Regions from separate parts of the Cupriavidus sp. GW823-FHT07B10 genome, predicted to be linked through region 1. Evidence: predicted binding sites of a transcription regulator. Region 1 holds the regulator's gene; each other region holds the start of a gene.
What was found. Region 1 encodes sigma-54, which starts transcription at its own class of promoters, with help from an activator protein. Its sites were predicted from a motif close to TGGCANGNAANCTGCTTT; they were not measured.
Positions count from the first base shown of each region.

Region 1 (7,324 bases):
CTGAGCTGGCGCCGGACGGCAGCACCAAAATCCGCTTTACCGGCGAGCGCATGGTCCATTTCGAGGATGACCAGACCTACGAGGTGACCCGGCCCGCCATGCGCGCGTATGAGCCGGACCGCCCGCCGGTCACCGCCCGCGCCGATATGGGCCGCATGAACGCCGAGGGTTCGGTGATCGACCTGTACGGCAACGGCTTCGTCATGCGCCAGCAGGGCGTGGACGTGTCCAAGGACCCGCAGCTGACCGCCGCATCCAGTTATTTCCAGCTGCTGGTCAATGACGACATCGTCAAGACCGACAAGCCGGTCAAGCTGACGCGCGGCCCGTCGGTGATGACCGCCAACGGCCTGATCTTCAACAACGTCACGCGCGAAGTACAATTGCTCGGCAATGTACGCGGCACCATCATCACCGGGCCGACCCCTGGCCGCGCGCCGGGGTCCTGAGCCCCGGCCCGGGGGCCGCACCAACCCGCACCAACGTACCCAGACGCCCTCAAGCAACCCTGCCAACATGACTGCTTCCCTGACGACATCGTCCCGTCGACGCACCGCCCCGGCCCTGCTCGCCCTGGCCATGGCCTTCGGCCTGCTGGCCCAGCCCGCCCTGGCCGAGCGCGCGGACCGCGACAAGCCGATGGTGCTGGAGGCGGACAACGCCAGCTATGACGACGTCAAGCAGATCTATACGCTGACCGGCAATGTGGTGCTGACCAAGGGCACCATGATCCTGAAGTCCGACGCCGCCGAACTGCGCACCGATCCCGAGGGCTACCAGTTCGCGGTGGCCACCGCCAAGCCGGGCAAGCAGGCCTACATCCGGCAGAAGCGCGAAGGCGTCGACGAATACATCGACGGCTGGGGCGACCGCATCGAGTACGACGGCAAGCAGGAGTACTCCAAGCTGATCGGCAATGCCCGCATGGCGCGCCTGCAGGGCGCCAAGCAGGTCGACGAGATCCGCGGCGCGGTGCTGACCTACGACAGCCGCAAGGAGTTCTACACGGCTGCCGGCGGCGGTAGCGGCGATGCCGCGGCCGCCAATCCGTCCGGCCGCGTGCGCGCGGTGCTGTCGCCGCGCCAGGACCAGAAGGCCGGCGCCACGGGCAGCGGCGGCTCGCCGCTGGACCTGAAGCCGGCGCCCGCGCCTGCCAACAAACCCTGACGCCTGGCGCCGGCTGCGTGCATCGCATGCGGCCGGCGCCAGAAACGCCTGAACGCCAGACTGTGCCAATGACCGATACCGCAACCATCGCCGACAAGCCTTCCGTCGAAGCCTCCACCGTCCTTGCCGGCGGCAGCACGCTGGTCGTGCGCCACCTGAAGAAACGCTATGGCTCGCGCACGGTGGTCAAGGACGTCTCGCTCGACGTGAAGAGCGGCGAGGTGGTCGGCCTGCTCGGGCCCAACGGCGCGGGCAAGACCACCTCCTTCTACATGATCGTGGGCCTGGTGGCGCTGGACGAAGGGGATATCGTGCTCGACGGCGACCACATCAGCGGCCTGCCGATCCACGAGCGCGCGCGCATGGGGCTGTCGTACCTGCCGCAGGAAGCCTCGGTATTCCGCAAGCTCAACGTCGAAGAGAACATCCGCGCGGTGCTGGAGCTGCAGGTGAGCAACGGCAAGCCCCTGCCCAAGGCCGAGATCGAGCGCCGCCTGGATTCGCTGCTCGACGACCTGCAGATCGCGCACCTGCGCAACAACCCGGCGCTGTCGCTGTCGGGCGGCGAGCGCCGCCGCGTGGAAATCGCGCGCGCGCTGGCGTCGTCGCCGCGCTTCATCCTGCTGGACGAACCCTTCGCCGGCGTGGACCCGATCGCCGTGGGCGAGATCCAGCGCATCGTCAGCTTCCTCAAGGCACGCAATATCGGCGTGCTGATCACCGACCACAACGTGCGCGAGACGCTCGGCATCTGCGACCACGCCTACATCATCAGCGAAGGCACGGTGCTGGCCGCGGGCCAGCCCGAGGAAATCATCGCCAATGACGCAGTGCGGCGCGTCTACCTGGGCGAGAACTTCCGCATGTGATGCAGCGGCCTGCCATGGAGCGGCAGGCCTATTCGCGGGCGCACGTGGGCCTGCCACAGCCAGCAGCGATCAGACCGCATAAGCGATAGCAATTTCCGTTCCAACAACGGAAAGATGCGCATAGAATAGGTCGCATGAAACCGTCGCTACAGCTCCGCCTTTCCCAGCATCTGGCCCTGACCCCGCAACTGCAGCAGTCGATCCGGCTGCTGCAGCTTTCCACGCTGGAACTGCAGCAAGAGGTCGAACAGGCACTGACGGAAAACCCTCTGCTCGAACGCGAGAACGACTGGATCGAAAGCCCGCTGCGCGTGGCGGCCGACGGCTCGGTCAACCTGCAGAGCGCACCGGCGCCCGCGCCGGCAGAGCCGCAGGGCAATGGCGAGGCCCGCGCCGACGGCGCGGCTGACGACGACAGCTATGGCGACAGCGGCAACGGCGACGACTATGGCAGCAGCGACTGGAGCCTGGACGACTTTGCCCGCCGCCCCCAGGGCGACGAGGACGAAAAAACGCCGATGCAGCTGCGCGAAGCCGAGCCAACGCTGCGCGAGTACCTGATGGAACAGCTCACGCCGCTGAAGATCTCGGCGCGCGACAAGGGCCTGGCCATCTTCCTGATCGAATCGCTCGACGACGATGGCTACCTGAGCGCATCGCTTGAGGAGATCTGCACGGAGTTGCCGGAAGAACTCGAGTTCGAGATCGAGGAGGTCCACGCCATCCTCACGCTGCTGCAGAGCTTCGACCCGCCCGGCGTGGGCGCGCGCAACGCCGCCGAGTGCCTGGCCCTGCAGTTGCGGCGCCTGACGCACCCGCAGCGCGAACTGGCCCTGAACATCGTGACCAACCACCTGGAGTTGCTCGCAGTACGCGACTACACGCGGCTGAAGAAGGCGCTGCAGGTGGATGAAGCGGCGCTGAAGTCCGCACACGAACTGATCCGCTCGCTGGCGCCCTACCCCGGCCATGCATACAGCCGCCCGGAGGCGGACTTCGTGGTGCCGGACGTGTTCGTGCGCAAGGGTGGCGGCGGCTGGATCGCGCAGCTCAATCCGGATGTGATGCCGAGGCTGCGCATCAATGACATGTATGCGCAAATCCTGCGTGGCGCAAAGGGTGAGTCCGGCACCGCCGGGCTGCAGCAGAAGCTGCAGGAGGCGCGCTGGCTGATCAAGAACATCCAGCAGAGGTTCGACACAATCCTGCGTGTCTCGCAGGCCATTGTCGAGCGTCAAAAGAACTTTTTCAGCCACGGCGAAATCGCCATGCGCCCCTTGGTTTTGCGGGAGATTGCCGATACACTGGGTTTACACGAGTCAACCATCTCCCGGGTGACGACCAATAAATATATGGCAACGCCGATGGGTACTTTCGAACTGAAGTACTTCTTCGGCAGCCACGTGTCCACCGAAACCGGTGGCGCGGCTTCGTCAACGGCCATCCGCGCCTTGATCAAGCAACTGATAGGAGCCGAAGACCCGAGGAATCCCCTTTCCGACAGTCGCATTGCCGAACTGCTGGGCGAACAAGGCTTCGTTGTCGCACGCCGCACCGTTGCCAAGTATCGCGAAGCCCTGAAGATCCCCGCAGTCAATCTCCGCAAGTCTTTGTAGCCGAGCCCACCGCCTGCCTGGTGAGGCTCTTTCAGAAGGAGAAGCGCTATGAACTTCAAGATCAGTGGACACCACCTGGACATCACGCCCCCTCTGCGTGAGTACGTGGAAACGAAGCTGGAGCGAATCGTCAGGCATTTCGATCAAGTCATTGGCGTTAGTGTGCTGCTCTCTGTCGACAACCATAAGGAAAAGGACCGGCGTCAGTACGCGGAAATCAATCTACATCTCAAGGGCAAGGACATCTTTGTCGAAGCGCATCACGAAGACCTGTATGCAGCGATCGACGCACTCGTCGACAAGCTGGACCGTCAGGTGATCCGCTACAAGGATCGCGTGCAAGGCCACGACCGCGAAGCGGTCAAGTACCAGATGGCCGCAGCGCAAATGCAGCAATGACCGTGCCCGGCAGCCCCGCAGCGGGCTGCTGAATCAGGATTGAACAGGCAAGCCGCGCCAAGAAGCGCGGCTTTTTTGCGCCCTCGCGTTCCCGGTTGCCGCCGGCATGCCGCGCCCGCACTGGCGGCGCGGCCCGGCTGTGGCGCCGGAGCCGATGCTTTTCACCCGAATGAGCAAGGGTGTTCGCAAGCGCTGCGCCAAGGTGTATGCTGCGCCATACAAAGAGAGGGAATCCTGGCCGTGCCCCGCACCGGTGCACCGGCTCCCCGCCGCGGAGGCACCATTGCATCACCATGTATCTTTCTGCACCGGCTTGCCCCGTTGCGCTGCACAATGCGGGAGTAGTCGCTGCTCTATAATGGGCCGGACGCCTCCGGCCAGGCCAACGGCAGGCCGGAGCCAGCCCACTGCCCGGCGGAACGGTCCGCCCGCTAACTGAAATCCTGCGCATCGCCCATGAATCGTTTGGCCAAATTGCTGCCACCCGGCAACATCACCCTCGACGTCAGCGTCACCAGCAAGAAGCGTGTGTTCGAGCAGGCCGGGCTCCTCTTCGAGAACAACCATGGTGTGGCGCGCGCCATCGTGACGGACAACCTGTTCGCGCGCGAGTCGCTTGGATCCACCGGCCTGGGCGCCGGCGTGGCAATCCCGCACGGCCGCATCAAGGGCCTGAAGCAGCCGCTGGCCGCGTTCATGCGCCTGGCCGAACCAATTCCGTTCGAATCGCCCGATGGCAAGCCGGTATCGCTGCTGATCTTCCTGCTGGTGCCCGAACAGGCTACGCAGCAGCACCTGGAAATCCTGTCCGAAATCGCGCAACTGCTTTCCGACCGCGACATGCGTGAAGGGCTGGCCACGCTGCCCACGCCCGATGCCGTCCATCAGTTGCTGATCGCATGGCATCCCTGATCCCCTGATCCCTCAAGCGGGCCGGCACCAGACCGGGCAGGCGCCAAGGCGCTTCGCAAACCGCCCCACCAGTCATACCGCATGGAACTCACCGGCGTCACCTCCCAGTCCATCTTCGACGACAACGCAGCCGACATCAAACTCTCGTGGGTGGCCGGCCTGGAAGGTGCGGATCGCGCCTTCGATGTGGAGTTCGCCCGCGAAGCCACCTCCGCCGCCGACCTGGTGGGCCACCTGAACCTGATCCACCCCAACCGCATCCAGGTGCTCGGCAAGCCCGAGATCACTTATTACCAGCGGTTGGACGACGAGACCCGCAAGCGCCAGATGGGCGAGCTGATCCTGCTGGAGCCGCCCTTCCTGGTGATCGCCGACGGCATGGAGCCGCCGCCCGACCTGGAACTGCGCTGCACGCGCTCGTCCACGCCGCTGTTCACCACGCCGGTGTCGTCGGCCGCGGTGATCGACCACCTGCGCCTGTACCTGTCGCGTATCTCCGCGCCGCGCGTGACCATGCACGGGGTATTCCTCGACATCCTGGGCATGGGCGTGCTGATCATGGGCGAATCGGGCCTGGGCAAGAGCGAACTGGGCCTGGAACTGATCTCGCGCGGCCACGGGCTGGTGGCCGATGATGCCGTGGACTTCGTGCGCCTGGGGCCGGATTTCATTGAAGGCCGCTGCCCGCCGCTGCTGCAGAACCTGCTTGAAGTACGCGGTCTGGGCCTGCTCGACATCAAGACCATCTTCGGTGAGACCGCGGTGCGCCGGAAGATGAAGATCAAGCTGGTGGTGCAGTTGGTGCGTCGCAATGACGGCGAGTTCGAGCGGCTGCCGCTCGATTCGCAATACCTCGACGTGCTGGGCCTGCCGATCCACATGGTCAAGATCCAGGTGGCGGCCGGGCGCAACCTGGCCGTGCTGGTCGAGGCCGCGGTGCGCAACACCATCCTGCGCCTGCGCGGCATCGATACGCTGCGCGACTTCATGGACCGGCAGCGCGCCGCGATGCAGGCCGATGCAGTATCGCGCGGCCAGGGCCGCTTGCTCTGAGCGCCGGCGTTTTCATTTGCTTACAACGGCGTTGACGCAGAACGTCAACGTTCTTCAGGCATGCTCCGTTTTGTGCTGTAATGGGCATCGCGCCCGTTACGGAAGCTGCAACGCCGGCAATGGCGCGCGGCCATGAAGTTTTCCACACCCAGGAGAGCAAGCATGAAGAAATTGATCGCGATGTGCGCGCTGGTCACCCCGATGATCGCCGCCAGCGCTTTTGCACAGACCACCGCCACGCCGGCAACCCCCGCGACGCCAGCCAAGCCGGCGGCCACCGCACCGGCAACGCCGGCCATGCCTGCCACGCCCGCCACCCCGGCTACCCCGGACAAGCCCGCAGCCAACGCCCAGCAGGACAAGATGAAGGCCTGCAATACGCAAGCCGCCGGCAAGAAGGGCGACGAACGCAAGGCGTTCATGAAGGAATGCCTGTCCAAGGGCGCGTCCAAGACCCAGCAGGAGAAAATGGCCTCCTGCAGCAAGTCGGGCAAGGGCAAGAAGGGCGACGAATACAAGGCCTACATGAAGGAATGCCTGTCCAAGGCAGCCTGAGCCGCAACCAGCGCCGCAAGCTGACGACAAAAGCATGGCGAACCGCGAGGTTCGCCATGTTTGCTTTTGCGCGTGGTGTCATGACGCCTTCATCACGTGATGCTATGCTTCAGTTGCTATGCGCATCATCCTCATCACCGGCATATCCGGTTCCGGCAAGTCCGTCGCACTGAACGTGCTCGAAGACGCAGGCTACTACTGCGTGGACAACCTGCCGGCTCAGTTCATCCCGGAACTGACCCGCTATCTCGACAGCCAGGGCTATACGCACCTGGGCGTCGCCACTGACATCCGCAGCCGCGAGTCGCTCGACCAGTTGCCCGACACCGTGCGCGCGCTGGCCGCTGAGCACCAGGTCGAGGTGGTGTTCCTGACCGCCAGCACCGACGCACTGGTGCAGCGCTACTCCGAGACGCGCCGCCGCCACCCGCTCTCGGTCCGTACCGACGGCGTGCCGGGCCCGGGCGGTGAACCCGCCTTCAACGACACCGCGCTGATGGAAGCGATCGAGATGGAGCGTGCGCTGCTGAGCCCGCTGGCCGAGGCCGCGCACCGCATCGACACCAGCAATGTGCGCACCAATACGCTGCGCAGCTGGATCAAGGAGCTGATCCGCGACGACAGCCAGCGGCTGACGCTGCTATTCGAGTCGTTCGGCTTCAAGCACGGCGTGCCCAGCGATGCGGACATGGTGTTCGACGTGCGCTCGCTGCCCAACCCCTATTACGACCTGGCCTTGCGCCCGCTGACGGG
Region 1 covers NZ_JBXAGS010000001.1:372,610-379,933, reverse strand. The annotation lists gene lptC (LPS export ABC transporter periplasmic protein LptC) at 1-449, shown strand, start outside; gene lptA (lipopolysaccharide transport periplasmic protein LptA) at 517-1,167, shown strand; gene lptB (LPS export ABC transporter ATP-binding protein) at 1,236-2,036, shown strand; gene AC1Q6V_RS01890 (RNA polymerase factor sigma-54) at 2,171-3,652, shown strand; gene hpf (ribosome hibernation-promoting factor, HPF/YfiA family) at 3,701-4,051, shown strand; gene ptsN (PTS IIA-like nitrogen regulatory protein PtsN) at 4,508-4,963, shown strand; gene hprK (HPr(Ser) kinase/phosphatase) at 5,045-6,016, shown strand; gene AC1Q6V_RS01870 (PsiF family protein) at 6,179-6,571, shown strand; gene rapZ (RNase adapter RapZ) at 6,690-7,324, shown strand, end outside.

Region 2 (7,324 bases), on a different contig from region 1:
TCGAACAGTGCCACGCCCACTTCTTCTTCCAGCTGGCGGATCTGGCGCGACAGCGGCGGCTGCGCCATATGCAGCCGCTCGGCGGCGCGGGTAACGTTGAGTTCCTGGGCCACGACCTGAAAATAACGCAGGTGCCGGAGTTCCATTGGTGTCCTGCTCCCATACCTGTAGGGTATCGATCGAGACATCATCGGTCTTGGACGCCGGCAAAGTCAAGCCGCATACTTGGCTTCAATGATCAATTGGCATCGACAAGGTATGACCACGACTATCACTTCGGTGGAAGCCATCCTGGTGGACCTGCCCACCATCCGGGCACACCAGCTGGCCATGGCCACCATGCAGCAGCAGACGCTGGTGATCGTGCGGCTGCGCTGCAGCGACGGCGTGGAGGGCATCGGCGAGGCCACCACCATCGGCGGCCTGTCCTATGGCGACGAAAGTCCGGAAGGCATCAAGCTGACCATTGACACCTACCTGGCCCCCGCGCTGGCTGGCCAGGATGCCACCAACGTGCATGGCGCGATGGCGCGCCTGGGCAAGGTCGCGCGCGGCAACCGCTTCGCCAAGTCAGCGCTGGAGACCGCGTTGCTGGATGCGCAGGGCAAGCGCCTGGGCGTGCCGCTGGCCACGCTGCTGGGGGGCGCGGTGCGCTCGACCCTGCCGGTGCTGTGGACGCTTGCCAGCGGCGACACCGCCCGCGACATCGCGGAGGCCGAGCAACTGCTGGCCGAGCGCCGCCACCATACCTTCAAGCTGAAGATCGGCCGGCGCAGCGTGCGCGACGACGTGGCCCACGTGGCCGCGATCAAGCGCGCGCTGGGCGAGCGGGCGCGCGTCACCGTCGACGTCAACCAGGCCTGGAACGAGGCCGACGCCGCCACCGGCATCGCCATGCTGGAAGCCGCCGGCATCGACCTGATCGAGCAGCCCACTCCGCGTGAGCAGCGCATGGCGCTGGCCCGGCTGGCCGCGCGCTTCGTGGTGCCGATCATGGCCGATGAAGCGGTGTGCGGCCCGGAAGACGCGATGGAACTGGCGCGCATCGGCGGCGCCGACGTGTTCGCGCTGAAGATCGCCAAGGCCGGCGGCATCTTCGGCATGCTGCGCACCGCCGCGGTGGGCGACGCCGCCGGCATCGCGCTGTACGGCGGCACCATGCTGGAGGGCAGCGTCGGCACCATCGCCGCGGCGCATGGCTTCTGCACGCTGCCGCAGCTGGCCTGGGGCACCGAGCTGTTCGGACCGCTGCTGCTCAAGGACGATATCGTGCAGCAGCGCCCCGAGTACCGCGACTTCAGCCTGCACCTGCCTGAAGGCCCCGGCCTGGGGCTGGCGCTGGACGAAGACAAGCTGGCGCACTACCGGCGCGGCTGAACTGGCAGGCAACTTCCCCGCATGACGCGCTATATGCGCGGGGCGCATCAAGCAGTGAGGAGACTATGAAAACGTTATTCCAGCGGCTGGCAAGCACCAGCCGCGCAGGGGCGCTGGCACTGGCTGCCGGCCTGTCGTTCGCAGCGCCGGCCGCGCACGCGGCCTATCCCGACCATCCGATCCGCTGGATCGTGCCGTTCCCCGCGGGCGGTGCCATGGACAATATCGCGCGCACGCTGGGCGAAGACATGTCGCGCACGCTGGGCCAGGCCATCGTGGTCGAGAACCGGCCGGGCGCCGGCGGCAATATCGGCGCCGAACTGGTGGCGCGCGCGCCCGCCGACGGCTACACGATGATCATCGTTGCCAACGGCATGGCCGTGAACCCGGCGCTGTACGGCCGGCTGAGCTACGACCCGGTCAAGGACTTCGCGCCGGTGTCGCTGCTGGCGGTGGTGCCCAACGTGCTGGTGGCCAGCAAGGCGCGGCGCCAGGAAAGCACCGTCAAGGACGTGGTGGCGCACGCCAAGGCGGCGCCGGGCAAGTACACCTATGCCTCCGCGGGCAATGGCACCTCGATCCACCTGGCAGGCGAGCTGTTCACCTCGATGGCCGGCGTCGACATGCTGCATATCCCCTACAAGGGCAGCGGCCCGGCCATGACGGACCTGCTGGGCGGCCAGGTCGACTACATGTTCGACAGCATCACCTCGGCCAGGCCGCATATCGAATCGGGCAAGCTGACGGCGATCGCGGTCACCACCAGCAAGCGCTCCAGCGCGCTGCCCAACGTGCCGACGGTGGCGGAGGCCGGCCTGCCGGGCTATGAGCTGTCGCCGTGGTTCGCCGCCTTCGTGCCGGCGAAGACGCCGCAGCCGGTCATCGACGCGCTCAACCGCGCCATGCTCGAGGCGCTGCGCAAGCCTGCGGTGCAGAAGCGGCTGGCGCTGATCGGCGCCGAGCCGATCGGCAGTTCGCCGGCGGTGCTGCGCGAGCACCTGGCGAAGGAAACCGACAAGTGGGGTGTGCTGATCCGCCAGCGGGGTATCCGGGCGGATTGAGCGGCCCGGACCAACGCGGTTCATAGGGAGACCCCCCGGAAATGCTCCGGGGGAATGTCATTACCCTGCCCCCGTCTCCCTGGCACATAATGTGCGTAAGATGCCAGCCGAAAGGCACACTCGAGCGGATCACCCGCCGGCACTGAGGGGAGACAATGAGCAGTTCAACCGACAAGTTCTCGGCCACCATGCGCGATGGCCTGGCCGATCTTGCCCGCCGCCTGCGCTTCGCCATGGAAGAGGGTGCGATCTGGCTGGATGAGCAGCGCATGATCCTGATCCATACCGCCGCCCTGGGCGCGCTGCGCAAGGAACTGGTGGACACCCTGGGCATGGAGCGCGCGCGCGGCCTGTTCATGCGCATGGGCTTCCATTCGGGCATGCGCGATGCGGAGGTCGCGCGCAAGCTGCGCGCCGGCCACAGCGACTTCGGCCAGCTGGAGATCGGGCCCTGCCTGCATACCATCGAGGGGGTGGTGCGGGTCACGCCGGTCAAGGTCGACATCGACATCGCCGCCGGCATCTACGATGGCGAATTCCTGTGGGAAGACTCTTTCGAGGGCGACGTCCACCGCCAGCTGTTCGGCATCGTCGACGAGCCTGCCTGCTGGATGCAGATCGGCTACGCCACCGGCTACACCTCGGCGCTGATGGGGCGCACCATCCTGTACCGCGAGGTCGAGTGCATCGCCTGCGGCCATCCGCACTGCCGCATCATCGGCAAGCCGGTGGAAGCCTGGGAAGACGGCGCGCAGGCGCTGGCGCTGTACCAGCCCGATCCCGTGATCGAAACCATCATCGCCTTGCAGAGCGAGGTAGAGCACCTGCGCGCGCTGCAGGGCACCCCGGCCACGCCGGCCGACCTGGTCGGCACCTCGCCCGGCTTCCGTGCCGCCTGGGGCCTGCTGCAGCGGGCCGCGGCCAGCAACGTGACGGTGCTGCTGCTGGGCGAGACCGGCGTGGGCAAGGAGCGGTTCGCGCAGGCGCTGCACAGCGTGAGCGGGCGCGCCGACAAGCCCTTCATTGCCGTGAACTGCGCGGCGATTCCCGATGAGCTGATCGAGTCCGAGCTGTTCGGCGTGGAAAAGGGCGCCTTCACCGGCGCCAGCCAGTCGCGCCCCGGGCGCTTCGAGCGTGCGCATGGCGGCACGCTGTTCCTGGACGAACTGGGCGAGCTGTCCGCCTCGGCCCAGTCCAAGCTGCTGCGCGTGCTGCAGGAAGGCGAGGTCGAGCGCGTGGGCGGCACCGGCACGCGCAAGGTGGATGTGCGGCTGGTGGCCGCCACCAATGTCGACCTGGCCGAAGCCGTGAAGCAGGGCACCTTCCGCAAGGACCTGTACTACCGCCTCAACGTCTACCCGGTCACGATCCCGCCGCTGCGCGAGCGCCTGGACGACATCCGGCCGCTGGCCGAGCGCTTCGTGGCCCGCTACGGCGCGCGCCACGGCAAGCGCATCGTCGGCATCACCGACCGCGCGCTGGCCGAGCTGCGCCACTATGACTGGCCCGGCAATGTGCGCGAACTGGAGAACGTGATCGAGCGCGGCGTGATCCTGGCCAGCCAGGGCGGCCAGATCACGGCCGACCACCTGTTCCTGCCGGGCACCGTGGCACCGGTGGTGGATACCGCGCCGCGGCTGGGCGCGGGCGGCACCTTGCCAGACCTGCGCGAAGCCGCGGTCCATGCGCTGCTGGACCAGATGTCAGAGCAGCAGCTGGCGCTGGGCGACGTCGAGACCGTGCTGATGGAGGCGGCCATGCAGCGCGCCGACGGCAACATGAGCCAGGCGGCGCGGTTGCTCGGCATTACGCGGCCGCAGCTGGCGTATCGGTGGAAGATGCGCGGTACGCGTGCCGGTAACGGGCACGGCAACGGTAACTGACGCCGTTTCCTCGCCTCAAGTGCCGAGGGTTTGCTCCCCTCTCCCGCTTGCGGGAGAGGGAGCGCGCCGGTGGTCATCAACATCGATCGCGTCTTCCAAGCGCCTCGAATTCCAGCTTCTTCCCCACTTGATCATTTGATGCAGCCCCTCCGGGCCGCGCATCGGCCCGAAGTTGCCCGATGCTGCACCGCGCCAGCGATTTTTCCCTGCCAGATCAAGTCTTCTCACCCAGGTTGCCCACGCACGCTGCTGCGCCGCAGGGCAATCCCATCCGCATCTGCTCGCTGCCCGCAAACGCCCGCCCGGCGCGGCTTTTGATCATTTGATCAAGACCTGTGCGCAGCTTCATCAATTCATCGATGCGTTTCGCGCGGACCTTTCCGGGTTAACGCGCACGCTCGCCATCGCCAATTCCCCGTAACCCTTGTCCCACAACGCTTCGCGCTTGCTGGCACGGTCTTCGCAGTAAGGCCTGCGTCCAGCCAACGCAACGGAGCGCGCCATGAACACCCCGTCGGTTCCCCTGTTCGAAGCCACGCCGCGCTATGTGCGGGTCGAGGGCCGCACCCCCGAAGGGTTTGTGCAGTTCGCCTTCAGCGTGGCCGACCCGGAGCTCAACGTCGAACTGATCATGCCGGAACCGATGTTCGAAGCCTTCTGCTGCGTCAACCGCGTGCGCTTCCTGCCCCCGCTGGAAACCGCGCCGCAGCCGCAAGCCGACGACTGACGCCGCAGCCACCGCATCACAAAGAGAGAAGGGATACAGGAGACCAAGCGATGCAAGTCGATATCAAGACCCAGCAGATCCAGCCGCTGCGCCAGACCTACGGCCATGTCGCGCGCCGCTTCGGCGACAAGCCGGCGTCGCGCTACCAGGAGGCGACCTACGACGTGCAGTCTGAGGTGAACTTCCACTACCGCCCCACCTGGGACCCAGGCTTCGAGCTGTATGACAAGCGCCGCACGGCGATCGTGATGCAGGACTGGTACGCGCTGAAGGACCCGCGCCAGTTCTACTACGGCGCCTACGTGACCGCGCGTGGGCGCCAGCAGGATGCAACCGAAAAGAGCTTTGCCTTCGTCGAGAAGCGCGGGCTGCTGCAGGCGCTGCCGGCCGAATGGCAGGAACGCCTGGCCGTTGGCCTGCTGCCGCTGCGCCATGTGGAGTGGGGCGCCAACATGAACAACTTCTACTGCGCCGACTATGGCTGGGGCACGGCCATCACGCAGGCCTGCACCTATTGCGCGATGGACCGCCTGGGTATCGCCCAATACCTGTCGCGCATCGGCATGCTGCTGGACGGCAATACCGGCGTGGCGCTGGAGCGGGCCAGGGTGGCCTGGCTGGAGAGCGCCGCGTGGCAGCCGCTGCGCCGCTTTGTCGAGCACACCTTTGTCACCGGGGACTGGTTCGAGACCTTCGTCGCACAGAACCTGGTGCTCGACGGACTGCTCTACCCGCTGGTCTACCAGCATGCCGACGCGGTGATCGCGCGCGCCTGCGGCACCGGGCTGGCGGTGCTGACCGAATTCATGAACGACTGGCGCGACGAGCACGCACGCTGGGTCGATGCCGTGATCCAGGCCGCAGCGGCCGAGTCCGACGCCAACCGCGCGCTGCTGTCGGGCTGGGCGCGCGCCGCCTGCGCCGAGGTGGCGCAGGCGCTGGTGCCGGTGGCCGATGTGCTCACCGGCGAAGACGGCGCGCAGATGGTGGCGCTGTGCCGCGAGCAGTTCGAAGTCCGCCTGGGCAGGCTCGGCCTGGCTGCCTGATCCGCCCACGACGTACCCCACGGAGACACGCCATGTCAGCCACCGCTGCCAACGTCTATATCGCCCTGCAGAACAACGACGACACCCGACCCATCATCGACGCCATCACCGAGGCCAACCCGCATGCGGTGGTGTCGCAGTTTCCCGCCATGGTCAAGATCGACGCCCCCGGCCACCTGACCATCGTGCGCGAACTGGTGGCCGGCAAGCTCGGCCGCGACTGGGACCTGCAGGAGATCCACCTTAACCTGATCTCGCTGTGCGGAAACATCGACGAAGACGAAGACGCCTTCACGCTGCGCTGGAACGCCTGACCGGGCAGCGGCACACAGAACATCACGGAGACATCATGGACGCACGCAAGAAGCTCAACCTGCGCGAGAAGTACGCCTCGATGACGCGGGACCTGGCCTGGGAAACGACCTACGAGCCGATGGACAAGGTCTTCCCGTTCGACAAGTACGAGGGCATTCGCATCCACGACTGGGACAAATGGGAAGACCCGTTCCGCATGACCATGGATGCCTACTGGAAATACCAGTCGGAGAAGGAGCGCAAGCTGTACGCGATCATCGACTCGTTCGTGCAGAACAACGGCCACCTGAACGTATCCGACCCGCGCTACCTGAACGCGCTGCGGCTGTTCCTGACCGGCGTGACGCCGCTGGAATACGCCGCCCACCGCGGCTACGCGCACCTGGGCCGGCATTTCCGCGGCGCCGGCGCGCGCGTGGCGGCGCAGATGCAGTCGGTCGACGAGCTGCGCCACGCCCAGACCCAGCTGCACACGCTGTCGGTCTACAACAAGTACTTCCACGGCTTTGGCGAATGGCGCCACATGCACGACCGGGTCTGGTACCTGTCGGTGCCCAAGTCCTACTTCGAGGACGCGATGAGCGCGGGGCCGTTCGAGTTCATCACCGCGATCTCGTTCTCGTTCGAGTATGTGCTGACCAACCTGCTGTTCATGCCGTTCATGTCCGGCGCCGCCTACAACGGCGACATGGCCACGGTGACCTTCGGCTTCTCCGCGCAGTCCGACGAGTCGCGCCACATGACGCTGGGCCTGGAAGTGGTCAAGTTCCTGTGCGAGCAGGACCCCGGCAATATCCCGATCCTGCAGAAGTGGCTGGACAAGTGGTTCTGGCGCGGCTTCCGACTGCTCACGCTGGTCGGCATGATGATGGACTACATGCTGCCCAAGCGCGTGATGTCGTGGGCCGAGGCCTG
Region 2 covers NZ_JBXAGS010000008.1:35,658-42,981, forward strand. The annotation lists gene AC1Q6V_RS18095 (LysR family transcriptional regulator) at 1-146, opposite strand, end outside; gene AC1Q6V_RS18100 (muconate/chloromuconate family cycloisomerase) at 259-1,377, shown strand; gene AC1Q6V_RS18105 (tripartite tricarboxylate transporter substrate binding protein) at 1,443-2,438, shown strand; gene poxR (phenol degradation transcriptional regulator PoxR) at 2,594-4,321, shown strand; gene AC1Q6V_RS18115 (phenol hydroxylase subunit) at 4,824-5,048, shown strand; gene AC1Q6V_RS18120 (aromatic/alkene monooxygenase hydroxylase subunit beta) at 5,099-6,094, shown strand; gene AC1Q6V_RS18125 (MmoB/DmpM family protein) at 6,127-6,408, shown strand; gene AC1Q6V_RS18130 (aromatic/alkene/methane monooxygenase hydroxylase/oxygenase subunit alpha) at 6,444-7,324, shown strand, end outside.
Region 2: a site for sigma-54 is predicted at 4,771-4,788, ahead of AC1Q6V_RS18115 (phenol hydroxylase subunit). Genes of this name have one in related genera too.

Region 3 (7,324 bases), on a different contig from region 1:
TGGCCGGCGGCGCGCTCGCGCGCGTGCGCGACGGCGACCGCATCCGTGTCGATGCCGTTGCCGGCACGCTGCAGTGGCTGGGCGACGAACGTGAATTCGCGGCGCGCGAGCTGGCCGCGGCGCCGGACGACGATTTCGCGCAATTCAGCCTGGGGCGCGGCCTGTTCGGCCTGTTCCGGCGCCACGCGCGCATCGCGGAAGAGGGCGGCAGCGCACTTGACCTGTCCGAGGCGGATGTTGGGGCCGGCGCAGGCGGGCGCCAACGTACCGCAGCGGCGCAAACCGTCGCACAATAGCCAGGCCTGAGGCCGATTTTCCCCTGAAGTTCCCTGCGGGGCGGCAGCGCCCCCCGGACGTCTTTGCGCCGCCGCAAGGACGTCCAGCTGGACCGACAAGGACAGACAAGGATGGCGACACCATCCGATACCAAGACCGACGGAGCAGACATGATCTATATCCTGATGGGCGTTTCCGGCAGCGGCAAGACCACGGTCGGCCAGTTGCTGGCGCAGCGACTGGGCTGCGGCTTCCATGACGCCGATGCATTCCACAGCGACGCCAACAAGGCCAAGATGCACGCTGGCGTCCCGCTGACCGACGAAGACCGCTGGCCATGGCTGGCGGCCATGCGCGCCGCCATCGACGCGGCCCGGGCCGAAGGCCGCACCCATGTGTTCACCTGCTCGGCACTGCGCCAGGCCTACCGCGACCGGCTGACCCCGCCCGACGGCGGCGTGACCTTCGTCTTCATGAAGGGCGATGCATCGCTGATCGGCACGCGCCTGTCCGCGCGCACGGAACACTTCTTCAACCCCGACCTGCTGCAAAGCCAGTTCGATACGCTGGAAGAGCCCAGCGACGCGCTGGTGCTCGACATCCGCCAGTCGCCCGAGGCGCTGGTCGCCACCATCCTGCAGGCCACGGTGCCGCAGGGCGCCGGCGCGGCGCGCTGACCTGCTGACCTCGCCGACCGTTCCGGCCGCCCCGTTCCCGTGCAGCCCGCAAGCGGCCGCCAGCCTGGCTGGCGGCCGTTTTTGCGTGCGCTGGCAGACATCTTGCTAGTTCACTTTCCGTGCCGGCCGGCACCCGCCAGCTTGCGGGTTTCGCCGGTACGGGTATGCTGAAAGGGCCAGTGACTCGACAGTATCGCCGTGAGCGTCCCGAACGGGCAGGCGCGGCGGGCTGGGGACGGGAAAGCCAGGGCAAAACCAGGGCAGCCGGTAGCGACCACGAAGTCGCAGTGAAGCGGTAGCACCGGAAGCCCGCGACATGGAGGAACGGCCATCATGGCGGGGCGGTATTTCGACGAGATGCTGGACTGGCGCACGGACGGGGCGCAATGGGTTATCCAGGCGGGGCAGGCGTTGCCTGAAGGCGCGGTGCGCCCGCATTACCGGCATTTCGCTGACTGGCTGGCGCGGCAGTCTGAAGGCACGATGGGCAACAAGCGCGCCGAGGCCGACCTGATCTTCCGGCGCGTGGGCATTACCTTTGCCGTCTACGGCGACAAGGATGAAGCCAACAGCGGCACCGAACGCACCATTCCGTTCGACGTGATCCCACGCATCTTCCCGGCGAACGAATGGGCGCTGCTGGAAAAAGGGCTGCGCCAGCGCGTGGCCGCGCTCAACCGCTTTGTCCACGATATCTACCACGGCCAGGACATCATCCGCGCCGGCGTGATCCCGCCCGACCAGATCTACAACAACGCCCAGTACCGGCCCGAGATGCTCGGCGTCAACGTGCCGCACGACATCTATGCGCACGTGGCCGGCATCGACGTGGTGCGCGCCGGCGAGGGCGAGTTCTACGTGCTGGAAGACAACCTGCGCGTGCCCTCGGGCGTGTCGTACATGCTGGAAAACCGCAAGATGATGATGCGGTTGTTCCCGGACCTGTTCGCGCGCAACCGCGTGGCGCCGGTGGCCCACTATCCTGACCTGTTGCTCGACATGCTGCGCGGGGTGTCGCCGCAGGCCATTGCCGATCCCACCGTGGTGGTGCTGACGCCGGGCATGTACAACTCGGCCTACTTCGAGCATGCCTTCCTGGCGCAGCAGATGGGCGTGGAACTGGTCGAAGGCAGCGATCTCTTCGTCGAGGACGACCACCTGTTCATGCGCACCACGCAGGGCCCGCAGCGCGTCGACGTGATCTACCGCCGCGTCGACGACGACTTCCTCGACCCGCTGGTGTTCCGCCACGATTCCTCGCTGGGCGCGGCCGGCTTGCTGTCGGTCTACCGCGCCGGCAACGTGACCATCTGCAACGCCATCGGCACGGGCGTGGCCGACGACAAGTCGATCTATCCGTACGTGCCCGACATGATCCGCTTCTACCTGGGCGAAGAGGCCATCCTCAGCAACGTGCCGACCTATATGTGCCGGCGCCCGGACGACCTGCAGTACGTGCTGGACCATATGGAAGAACTGGTGGTCAAGGAGACCCACGGCGCCGGCGGCTACGGCATGCTGGTCGGCCCGGCCGCCACGCGGGCCGAGATCGATGCCTTCCGCGAAGTGGTGAAGGCGCGCCCGGAGCAGTACATCGCGCAGCCGACGCTGGCGCTGTCGACCTGCCCGACCTATGTGGAGTCGGGCATCGCGCCGCGCCATATCGACCTGCGCCCGTTCGTGCTGTCGGGCAAGGAGGTGCGCATGGTGCCTGGCGGGCTGACCCGCGTGGCGCTGCGCGAGGGCTCGCTGGTGGTGAATTCCTCGCAAGGGGGCGGCACCAAGGACACCTGGGTGCTGGAACGATGAACGCGAACCACATGATGACCGCCGCAACGACCGCCATGGCGACCGCCGCCACGCCAGGAGAGCCCACATGCTGAGCCGCACCGCCGACCACCTGTTCTGGATGGCCCGCTATACCGAGCGCGCGGAGAACACCGCGCGCATGCTCGACGTCAACTACCAGACCTCGCTCCTGCCGCAATCGGCCGAGGTGGCCGAGCAGGGCTGGTGGGCCATGCTCGATATCTCGGAGCTGACCGATGTCTTCGACCACAAGTACGGACTGCTGTCGCGCGACGATGTGATCGACTTCATGGTGCGCGACATGACCAACGCCTCGTCCATCATGAGCTGCCTGCGCGCGGCGCGCGAGAATGCGCGCGCGGTGCGCGGCTCGCTGACCACCGAGGTCTGGGAGACCGTCAACACCACCTGGCTGGAGGTGCAGCGCCTGATCGCCGACGGCGTGCTGAAGGAGGACCCGTCGGCGTTCTTCGAATGGGTCAAGTTCCGCTCGCACCTGGCGCGCGGGGTCCAGTTCGGCACCATGCTCAAGGACGATGCCTTCCACTTCATGCGGCTGGGCACGTTCCTGGAGCGCGCCGACAACACCGCGCGGATCCTCGACGTCAAGTTCCAGGCATCGGGCAGCGACGAGAGCGATGCCAACCGCGACCAGAACGATTTCTATCACTGGGCCGCGGTGCTGCGCTCGGTCTCGGGCTTCGAGGTCTACCGCAAGGTCTATCGCGCGGTCATTACGCCGCAGCGCGTGGCCGAGCTGCTGATCCTGCGGCCCGACATGCCGCGCTCGCTGGTGTCGAGCATGGACGAGGTGGTGGCCATCCTGCATACGGTGCGCAACCAGCAATCGGCGGAAACCGAGCGCCAGGCTGGTAAACTCCACGCCGACCTGAAGTACGCGCGCATCGACGATATTTTCGCGGTCGGCCTGCACGCGTACCTGACCAGCTTCCTGGAGCGCATCGGCGATCTCGGCAATGGCATCAGCCGGGACTTCCTCGTGCCGCTGCTGGCTGCCTGAAATGGGCCGCCGGCAGCCTCCATGTGCCGCCGCCGCGCCCTGATACCGTGAAATACAAGATCCACCACCATACTGTTTACCGCTACGCCGAGCCGGTGCGCCGCAGCGTGCACGAAGTGCGGCTCGAGCCGCGTTCGGGCCCGCTGCAGACGGTGCACCGCTGGCAACTGGTCGCGCCTGGCAATCCGTCGGCGGCGCGCGACGGATTCGGCAATATCGTGCACAACTTCACGGTGGCCGGACCGACCGGCACCATCTCGATCGAAGCCAGCGGCGAGGTGGAAGTGCTGCCGCCGCATGGCGACCTCGACCGGGACGGCCACCATGCGTTCTGCGACGCTCCGCCCCCCGGCGAGTCCCGGGTGTCGCCGCTGTACTTCCTCGGCAGCACGCCACTGACCTCGGCTCCGCCGGAGATGCAGGCGTTTGCCGCGCCGTTCCTGGCGGCCGGGCACGAGATTCCGGCGCTGCTGGCGTTGGCCCAGGGGATTGCGGAGCGGGTGCGCTACAAGCCCAACACCACTGACGTCGGCACCTCGGCGGCCGAGGCCTTCAGCCTGGGCAGCGGCGTGTGCCAGGACCAGGCGCAGGTGATGGTGGCGGCGTGCCGGGCGCTCGGTATCCCGGCACGCTATGTGAGCGGATACTTCTACGATCCGGCCGCGATCGAGATGGCCAGCCATGCCTGGGCCGACGTATGCCTGGACCCGGCGCGCGAGGTGTGGTGCAGCGTCGACATCACCCACGGCTGCCTGACCGACGAGCGTCATATACGCCTCGCGGTGGGGCGCGATTATGCGTCGGCTGCACCAGTCAGGGGCATCCTGGAAGGGGGTTCCGGCGAGACGCTCGAAGTTGATGTGAGCATCACGCCGCTTTTTACCTGATTAGGTGCCTGATTCCAGACAGGGCGCGGTGCCGCAGTACGGGCGCTAGAATCCCGGGTATGCAGGCCATCGGCTGGCCACTTCCGGCCGCCGCAAAGCACACCAAAACAAGACCATGACTTACTGTGTAGCCATGCGGCTGGATGCCGGCCTGGTATTCCTGTCCGATTCCCGCACCAATGCGGGGGTAGATGCCATCTCCACGTCGCGCAAGATGACGGTGTTCGAAGAGCCCGGCGACCGCGTGATGGTGCTGATGACCGCCGGCAACCTGGCGATCAGCCAGTCGGTGCGCCAGATCCTGGCCGAGAACCATGACGAGAAGCGCTCGCTGTGGACCGCGCGCGACATGTTCGAGGCCGCTTCCATCGTCGGCGAGGCGGTGCGCCAGGTGCACAAGCGCGATGCGCATGCGCTGCGCGATGCCGGCATCGAATTCAATGTCAGCCTGATCTTCGGCGGCCAGGTGCGCGGTGAACGCGTGCGGCTGTTCAACATCTACGCGGCCGGCAATTTTGTCGAGGCCACGCCCGAGAACTGCTACTTCCAGATCGGCGAGGCCAAGTACGGCAAGCCCATCATCGACCGCGTGGTGCACCCGTCGCTGCCGCTGGCCGAGGGGGCCAAATGCGCGCTGATCTCGATGGATTCGACGCTCAAGTCGAATATCTCGGTCGGCCTGCCGCTGGACCTGCTGGTCTATGAGGCCGATACGCTGTGCGTGACGCGCTTCGTCAACATCGACGAGCGCAACGCCTATTTCCGCATGATCCGCGACACCTGGGGGCAGCGCCTGCGCCAGGTCTTCGGCGAGATCCACAATCCCGAGTGGGATCCCGGCGCGCCCGCGGAATTCTCGCTGGCGCGTCCCGGCGAGGCCGACCGCTGGGGCCAGCCGGTGCGCGCCAAGCGCAATCCGTCGCGTACCCAGGACTGAGGCCGGGCGAGGAAACAAGCGATGCGCGAGATCATTCATTTTTCCCATGCCAACGGCTTCCCGGTGACCACCTACCGCAAGCTGTTCGGCGAACTGGACGGCGACTTCGAATTCCGCGCCGTGGACCGCTACGGGCACAAGCCTGAATTCCCGGTGACGCGCGGCTGGCCGCACCTGGTGGAGGAGCTGCTCGGCGAGATTGACCGCCAGTACCACGAGCCGGTGTGGCTGGTGGGCCATTCGCTGGGCGGCTTCCTGTCGCTGATGGCGGCGCTGCGGCGCCCGGAGCGCGTGCGCGGCGTGGTGATGCTGGATTCGCCGATCATTGCCGGCTGGCGTGCGTCGCTGCTGAAGACCGCCCAGATGTTCGGCATGGACGAAAAGCCCGGCCCGGCGGCGGTGACCAAAAACCGGCGCACCCACTGGCCGGACGCCGAGGCGGTCTGGGAACACTTCCGCGCCAAGCCCAACTTCGCGGTGTGGGACCAAGAGGTGCTGCGCGACTACGCCATCCACGGCACCGAGCCGACCGGCAAGGACAACGAGCGGCGGCTGCGCTTTGACCGCGAGGTCGAATACTGGATCTACCGCACGCTGCCGACCAGCCTGGGGCGCAAGGTGGCGCGCGGCGCGCCGGTGCCGGTCGGCTTTGTCGCCGGCACGCGTTCGCGCGAGGTGCGCCAGTGTGGGCTGGGTGCCACCCGCAAGCTGGTCGGCCCGAATCTGCGCTTTATCGAGGGCGGCCACCTGTACCCGATGGAGCGGCCGCAGGAGACGGCGCAGCTGGTGCGCGACCTGATCGGCGCGATGCGCCGCGAGGGGCGCTGAGGCGGGGTGCGGCGCATGCGCCGCAACGCACCGGGAAAGCCTGTTGCAGCCCCGCCGAGGAGGGGTGCTGTCACAATTTCCGGGTCGGCGGGAATCGGGCTCTCATGTATAATCCCGATTTCCCCGGCAAGCTCGGTTTATGACCAAATTCGTCTTCGTCACCGGTGGCGTCGTCTCTTCTCTCGGCAAGGGCATCGCTGCTGCCTCGCTCGCGGCCATTCTTGAGTCGCGCGGCCTCAAAGTCACCCTCCTCAAGCTAGATCCCTACATCAACGTCGATCCCGGCACGATGAGCCCCTTCCAGCATGGCGAGGTGTTTGTCACGGAAGACGGTGCTGAAACCGACCTCGATCTCGGCCACTACGAGCGTTTCGTCTCGGCCAAGATGCGCAAGTCGAACAACTTCACCACGGGCCAGATCTACGAATCGGTGATCCGCAAGGAGCGCCGCGGCGAATACCTGGGCAAGACCGTGCAGGTGATCCCGCATATCACCAACGAGATCCAGGCCTTTGTCGAAAGGGGCGCCGCGGCGTCGCACGACGGCAAGGCCGACGTGGCGCTGGTGGAAATCGGCGGCACCGTGGGTGACATCGAATCGCTGCCGTTCCTGGAAGCCGCGCGCCAGATGAGCCTGCGCATGGGCCGCAACCACTGCGCCTTCGTGCACCTGACGCTGGTGCCGTTCATTGCCAGCGCTGGCGAGCTCAAGACCAAGCCGACCCAGCACTCGGTGCAGAAGCTGCGTGAAATCGGCATCTCGCCGACCGCGCTGCTGTGCCGCGCCGACCGCCCGATCCCGGACGACGAGCGCGCCAAGATCTCGCTGTTCGCCAATATCCCGCAAGACGCCGTGATTTCGGTGTGGGATGCGGACAGCATCTACAAG
Region 3 covers NZ_JBXAGS010000006.1:252,399-259,722, reverse strand. The annotation lists gene edd (phosphogluconate dehydratase) at 1-296, shown strand, start outside; gene AC1Q6V_RS15725 (gluconokinase) at 447-953, shown strand; gene AC1Q6V_RS15720 (circularly permuted type 2 ATP-grasp protein) at 1,287-2,762, shown strand; gene AC1Q6V_RS15715 (alpha-E domain-containing protein) at 2,830-3,783, shown strand; gene AC1Q6V_RS15710 (transglutaminase family protein) at 3,831-4,670, shown strand; gene AC1Q6V_RS15705 (proteasome-type protease) at 4,786-5,607, shown strand; gene AC1Q6V_RS15700 (alpha/beta fold hydrolase) at 5,629-6,435, shown strand; gene pyrG (CTP synthase) at 6,575-7,324, shown strand, end outside.
Region 3: a site for sigma-54 is predicted at 1,045-1,062, ahead of AC1Q6V_RS15720 (circularly permuted type 2 ATP-grasp protein). Genes of this name have one in related genera too.

Region 4 (7,324 bases), on a different contig from region 1:
GGGTGCCGGTCAGGTCGTCGCGCCAGATGTAGTACTGGACGTCGAGCGTGCGCTGCGCGGTGCGCGCCAGATGCACGCGCGCGGCAAAGGCAGCGTAGGCATTCTCGAGCGGATGGATGCCGCTCAGGCCCGGATGGCGCGCCACTTCGCCGGCCACCGCCTGGCCCAGCGGCGTGGCCTGGGATTCGGCGGGCGTCAGCGCAAAGGATTCGGTGCGGGGATCCAGCGGCGGCAAGGCGCAGCCGCCGAGCAGGGCCGCACAGCACAGCAGCAGCGAATTGGCACGCAGGCGGCGGTGGGGGGCGAACGCGGCGTCTGTCGGCGATGGCATGGCGGGTCCTGTCGGGCCCCTCGCGGGGTCCGATCGTTACGGCAATGCCGCCATGTTGCCATGCCGCGCGGGCCGCGGGCTTAATTACGCACCGGGAGCGGGAAGTGGTGGCGCGCCACGGGGCTCCGGCGCATCGCTCAGGCCAGGGACGATATAGAGACGGGCGTGCTCTCCTTACGCCTTGAGGCGGCGGTCCGATGGCGCTGGCAGGAACTGGTCAGTCCAGATGTCCGCCACCTTCAGCGGCGCCTTGATGCCGAAGGCGCCGACGGTTTCATCCAGCGTTGCCTGCAGCCGTGCCGGCGTGGCCGCGCCCCAGCCGTCGCGCCGGGTGTCGGGCGTCTTCATGGTGCCGTCGACGATCAGGCGCAGGCGCTCAGTCTCCAGCGCCTGGTCGGCCAGCGGCTCGCGCGCCTTGACCGCGGCACCGCCCGCGGCGGGATCGGCAATGGCGTCGAGCCAGCCGCGGGTAGAGGCCTTGACGAAGGCCTTCATCACCTCCGGATCGGATGTCATGCTCTTGCGGTTGGCCACCAGCCCGTTGCCGTAGGACTTCATGCCGTAGTCCGAGAAGCGGAACACGGTGATCTTCTCTGGCCCCATGCCGCGCGCCTTCAGGTTCACCAGGCCGGTGAAGAAGAAGTAGGCGGCGGCATCGAAGTCGCCCTTGACGAAGCGCGTGTCGCCGATATCGGGCGTGACGCTCTCCCACTTCACGCCGCCGGGGTCGAAACCCTGTGCCCTGGCGAAGACCGGGAACAGCTTGCGCGAGGCATTGAACGGCTGGCCCAGGATGGACTTGCCGGCCAGGTCCGCTGGCCTGACGATGCCGCTGCCCTTGCGCACCAGGATCGCGTTCGGATTCAGGTCATACTGGATGGCCACCGCCTTGAGCGCGGCGGACGGATTGGTGGTGTTGAATTCGATCATTGCCGCGAGGTCGGCCGAGGCGCAGTCATAGGCGCCGCCCGCGACCAGGCTGATGGCCGAGGCCGAGCCGTTGCCGGTATCGATGGTGACGTCCAGCCCGGCGTCCTTGTAGTAGCCGCGCTGGTGCGCCAGCAGGAACCCCGCGCCCGAGGCTTCCACCTTCCAGCCGAGATTGAACTTGAACTTCTGCAGCGAGCCCGCCGCGCGGACATGGGGCACCGCGAACGGGGCGGCGGCAAGCAGGGCGGTGGCGCCAGTGGCGCGCAGGAAGGAACGGCGACGCATGTCTTTCTCCGGAACGAATGTCACTGGACGATGCGTGCGCGGGCCGGTGGCGCGGGTGCGGAAGGAGAGCGTGGCCTCCCGGGACGCCGGCACCACGCCGCGCCGGCATGCGGCCAGGGCATGCGCGGGGACCGTGCACATCATCGGGAGCAATTTCCGGGCGGCGTGCCGCTGAACGCTTCTACTCCGCTGCGGTTTCAGCAGGATCCGTGCCGGGCGCTGCGCGGCGCCATGCACCAAGCCGTTGCCCGGCATGCGCCATCACGGCGCAAGCCCCGGCGCAATCGCTGCGATCCCGGTGCAAAAACCCCTGGCCCGGAACCTGCATAACCTCGGGCAAGAGTAGAAGCGTTCACCATCCGCGCGGCGCGTCGCAGACGCACGCCGGATGGCCGGGAATTGCTCTTGAAGTCCGTGCCTCTCGCCATCGCGCAGGCTGGCACAGGCGACCTCAGGAGCGCGTTGTCCCGGCGTGCGTTGCCATGGTGGTCTGCCTGTGCCGGCGAGGGGCCAATCCCTGACCCGCTTTGCACAAGGAACACCATGAGTCAACCAGACACCGCCTACGCCCTGGCCGAACTCCACCGCGAATCGCGCATGGGCGCGTTCGGTTCGGAAACCCGCCAGCGCGAGATCCGCCGCATCGACCTGTCCGACTACGCGCGGCGCAAGGCGCAGATCGCCAACGAACTGTGGCAGGCATCGGTCGACGTCGGCTTCTTCCAGATCGCCAACCACGGCATCGACCTGGCCAGCGTGCGCGAAGCCTTTGCCATGACCGAGCGCTTCTTCGCGCTGCCTGACGCCGTCAAGGCGCAATACCCGCTGCAGAAGGCCAACAACGCCGGCTGGGAAAGCCGCGCGCAGGTGCGCCCCTCGACCGGCACCCCGGACCAGAAGGAGTCCTACCAGATCACGCGCCCGCACATGGCCGGGCTGTGGCCCGGCGATGACGAACTGGAAGGCTTTCGCGCCACCATGCTTGCCTTCGAGGCGCAATGCTGGGAGGTGGGCATGAAGGTGCTGTCATGCTTCGCCGGCAAGCTCGGCTTTGCCAGCGACTTCTTCACGCAGGCGCACGATCCGCGGGCGCCGGACTACCAGAGCACGCTGCGGCTGCTGCACTACTACGCGATCCCGCCCGAACTGCGCGACAAGCTGGAGCTCTGGCGCGCCGGCGCGCATACGGATTTCGATTGCCTGACGCTGCTGTTCCAGCGCCCCGGCCAGGGCGGGCTGCAGGTCTGCCCCGGCAAGGAGATGGAGGCGCAGGCATGGACCCCGATCGAGCCGGACGAGGAAGTCATCACCTGCAATATTGGCGACATGCTGATGCGCTGGAGCGACGACCGGCTGCCGTCGAACTTCCACCGCGTGCGCAATCCCGCGCCGGATGAATACATGGGCCCGCGCTACAGCATGGCGTTCTTCTGCCAGGCCAACCGAGGTGCGATGATCGAAGGGCCGGGTGGCAAGTATCCGCCGATCAGCGCGGGGGACTACCTGCGGCAGCGGGTGAATGCGAATTTCAAGGGGTATTGAGGCACGGAAGAATTTCCATGCCGACGGTCTGCGCCCCTCTCCCGCTTGCGGGAGAGGGGCAGGGGAGAGGGCAGTGCCCCTACATCGTTGATACTCCGGCCCTCTCCCCATCCTCTCCCGCAAGCGGGAGAGGGAGTCCACCCGCAGTCGCTGGACGCGCCGGTAGTGAGCCTACGACTTACGAAGCCGCGACAACCCCGCAAGCAACCCGCCCGCCCGCATTACCGGTCGGCTGCGTCTTGTAGTCGTCCGGATCCTTGTGTACCACCACCGCGCGGCCGATCACCCCGTTGGCGCCCGTGCCAACGGTCAGGTCCGGCAGCAGCATGCTGACGCGAACGTTGCCGCTGGCGTCCGCGGTGACGTTGTTCATGTCGCCGGCATGGTGGTCAGGCATGGTCATCTGGCCGTGGGGCTTGCCGGTCGGGTTGAAGTGGCCGCCCGCGCTCATCGCGTCAGGCGCGGAGCAGTCGCCCTTCTCATGGACGTGGAAGCCGTGCACGGAGTTGGGCGGCAGGCCGGTGATCGCCGCAGTCATCATCACGCCGCCGGGCTGCTGCTGGAAGGTCACGGTGCCGCCGGTATTGCTGCCGCTCTTGGGCTGGAGCGTGGCCGCCGCCCTGGCGCTGCCGGTGGCGCTGCTGCTGGCGCTGGTGCCGGACGCGCTGGCCGCAGACGAGGAGCTCATGCCGGAGCCGGCGCAGCCGGCCAGTGCAATGGTCGCGGCGACGCAGGCCGCCAGGGGGGTAAGCACTTGTTTCATCGGACTCCTCTTCTTGTCATGATTTCGGAAGAAACAGTATAGGCTGGCCGGCGCCAGGCCGATTTCCGGTTTTGTCCTACATGCCGCACTAGACTGAGTGCACTAGTGTCCTGTTCCGTAGATACGGAACAGGACACTAGCCAATCACGCCATCAGGCTGCGGCTGCCAGCCGCTGCTGTGCCGCACCAAAGTGCGGGTGGCGCGAGAACAGGTCCGCTGCCCAGTTGACGAACACCCGCACCTTGGCCGACAGGTGCCGGTTCTGCGGATACATCGCCGAGATCGGCAGTTCTTCGGTCTGCCAGTCGGTCATGACCTCCACCAGCCGGCCGCTGGCCACATAGGGCTCGGCCATGGCGCGCGAGACCCGTGCCACGCCGTGGCCTTCCAGGGCGCAGCCCATGTAGACATCGGCATCGTTGGTGGAAATGGCCGACGGCAGCAGCACCTCGCTGCGCTCCATGCCGCGCGCCATGGGCCACGGCATCTCACGGCCGGTGCGGTTGGACAGGAAATTGACCGCCTTGTGCTGGGCCAGTTCGGCCAGGTCGTGCGGGGTGCCGAAGCGGTTCAGGTAGATCGGCGAGGCGTAGAACGCCAGTTGTACATGGCCGATGCGGCGGGCCACCATGGATTCCTCGACCGGCGTGCCCACGCGCAGCACCACGTCCACGCCTTCCTGCAGCAGGTCGATCGGCTTGCCGTTGATGGTCAGGTCCAGCTTCAGGTCCGGGTAGGCCTGGAAGAATTCGTGCAGGTGGGGCACCAGCACCAGCTGCGCCAGCCCCGCGGTGGTGTCCACCGACAGCGTGCCGCGTGGCGAGTTGTTCTGCCGCGTCAGCGACTGCTCGGCTTCCTCGACATCGGCCAGGATGCGCACGCACCGTTCGTAATAGGCCGCGCCGTCGTTGGTCACGCTGATGCGGCGCGTGGTCCGGTGCAGCAGCTTGACGCCCAGGTGGGTTTCCAGGTTCTGGATCAGGCGGGTCAGCGTGGCCTTGGGCAAGTCCATCGATTCCGCGGCGCGCGCAAAGCTGCCGACGTCCACGACCCGGGTGAATGCCTGCATTGATACGAGACGGTCCATGATGAGGTTCCGACGATAGATCCGAACGGCGTGCCGCGCGCGCTCGTGACGCACGTGGCCATGCTGGTTGTTGTTGTGGGGAGTCTGCCGGCTGGCTGGTACAGGGACTGCGCGCTGGCTGGGCGCGGGTTCCGGCATGGATTTCTGATCGGGCGCGCACCGGCCTGGCAGACCGCCGCGCGTGCCGAGAGCCGCAGTGAATCACAAAATCCAAGACCTTGTCATGCGTGGGGATATGCGGTTTCAGTGGCATGACGGGGCGGTTTGCGATTATTCCAATCCCGGAACAGTGCATTGGCGATCTCTCGCTTTATCCCATCCTCGTCAATCACCATAATCCGTTGCATCGCAACACTCAAGCGCATTGTTTCCGCCGTGCGCCAACGCCATGTCCGAGAAGCCAGGCCAACGCCCTGATGCAGCCAGCGCCGCCTCTGCCCCCACGGCAGCCGGGCAGGGGCAGGTGCGCGTGGCCGAGCATACGGTGACCAGTGACGGGCGCGAGATCCTGGTTCGGGTGTGCTACCCGGCGGGCTATCCGGCGCCGGGCGCCGAGGGCGCCGCGCTGCTGCCCTGGCTGGTGTACCTGCATGCCGGCGGCTTCGTCGAAGGCGGCCTGGAACACGCATGCCATCTGGTGCAGGACCTGGCCACCACGGTGCCGGCGGTGGTGGTAACGCCGGCGTATTCGCTGGCGCCGGACCATCCGTTCCCGGCGGCGCCGGAGGACGCGCACAGCACGGTGCAGTGGGTGCTGCGCAATGCCCGGCGGCTGAAGCTGGACAAGACCCGCTTTGCGCTGGTGGGCGAGGAGGCCGGGGGCAACCTGGCGATCGCGCTGGCGCAGATGCTGCGCGACCGCGGCACCGCGCAACCGCGCGGGCAATGGCTGATCCGCCCGGTGACGGACCCGTGCCTGCAGCATGCGTCCTGCGCGGGGTTCGACGGCGGGCAGGTGCCGATGGACACCCTGCGGCGCCTGGCCGACAACTATCGCGACTACCTGCCGACGCCGGCGGATACGGTGCATCCGTATGCCGCCCCGGCGCTGGCCTCGCGCCTGGCCGGGCTGCCGCCCACGCTGGTCCAGGTGGCTGAATACGACGCGCTGCGTGCCGAAGGCGAAGCCTTCGCCGGGCGCCTGGCCAAGGCCGGTGTGCCGGCCCAGGCCATGATCATGCCCGGCGCCTGCGGCGACGGCGTGGAAGAGGCCCATGACAGCTGTCAGGCATGGGTCGACGAAGGTGCGCGGTTCCTGCGGCGATGTCTGGCCGCGGCCGACGATACCTCATCCCTGACTGAACGCCGCGCTGACGCCAACGCCAGCCGGCCTGGAGTCAAGCCCGCCGGCTGAGCCGCTCCAGACAACCGCCAGCCGGCTCTGTTTCGGCCAGAGCCAGGACCGCCGCGACACGCAAGCGGTCCTAAGTCCGACCATCAGTTTGGCCATGGTTCCGGTCCGCCCACGCGCACCGGCAGGCGGCGTTCGGCCATTTGCTTTTCCGGTTGAAGAAAACCCGATCCAGGAGTTTGAGAAATGCAGCAGCAGAAACGACGTACTTTGATTGCCCTCGCCATCGTCGTGGTGCTGGGCGCCGGCGTGGCCGGCTCGATCTTGCGCCCGTGGCATGGCGGCGAAGCCCATGCCAACACCCCGCCGCCCGCGCCGGCGATTGAAGTGGCCGCCGTGGTCGGCCAGACCATCACCGAGTGGGATGAGTTCTCCGGACGGGTCGAGGCCGTGGAGCGCGTCGAGATCCGCCCGCGTGTCGGCGGCACCATTGACGCCGTGCACTTCCGCGAGGGCGCGCTGGTGAAGAAGGGCGACCCGCTCTTCACGATTGACCCGCGTCCTTATGCCGCGGAAGTCGCCCGTGCCGACGCCGCGCTGGGCGCGGCGCAGGTGCGCGCCGCCCATGCGCAGAGCGAACAGACGCGCGCCCAGCGGCTGCTGGACGACAACGCGATCTCGAAGCGCGAGTTCGACGAGCGCATCAACGCGGCCCGCGAAACCAGTGCCAACGTGCGGGCTGCCCAGGCGCAGCTGGAAACCGCACGCCTGAACCTGGCCTACACCCGCATCACCGCGCCGGTCGCCGGGCGCGTGTCGCGCGCCGAGATCACCGTCGGCAACCTGGTGGCTGCGGGCACGGGCTCGCCGGCCCTGACCACGGTGGTGTCGGTGTCGCCGATCTATGCAAGTTTCGAGATCGACGAGCAGAGCTACCTGCGCTACACCGCGCCGGGTGCCGGCGGTGGCCAGCCCAACCTGCCGGTCTACCTGGGCCTGGCCAACGAGGACGGCAATCCGCATGAGGGCAAGATCCAGTCGGTCGACAACCGCCTGGACCCGCGCAGCGGCACCATCCGCGTGCGCGCGGTGTT
Region 4 covers NZ_JBXAGS010000005.1:244,259-251,582, reverse strand. The annotation lists gene AC1Q6V_RS13520 (phospholipase D family protein) at 1-331, opposite strand, end outside; gene AC1Q6V_RS13515 (ABC transporter substrate-binding protein) at 506-1,546, opposite strand; gene AC1Q6V_RS13510 (isopenicillin N synthase family dioxygenase) at 2,090-3,088, shown strand; gene AC1Q6V_RS13505 (superoxide dismutase family protein) at 3,267-3,851, opposite strand; gene AC1Q6V_RS13500 (LysR family transcriptional regulator) at 4,004-4,939, opposite strand; gene AC1Q6V_RS13495 (alpha/beta hydrolase) at 5,328-6,293, shown strand; gene AC1Q6V_RS13490 (efflux RND transporter periplasmic adaptor subunit) at 6,477-7,324, shown strand, end outside.
Region 4: a site for sigma-54 is predicted at 1,858-1,875, ahead of AC1Q6V_RS13510 (isopenicillin N synthase family dioxygenase). Genes of this name have one in related genera too.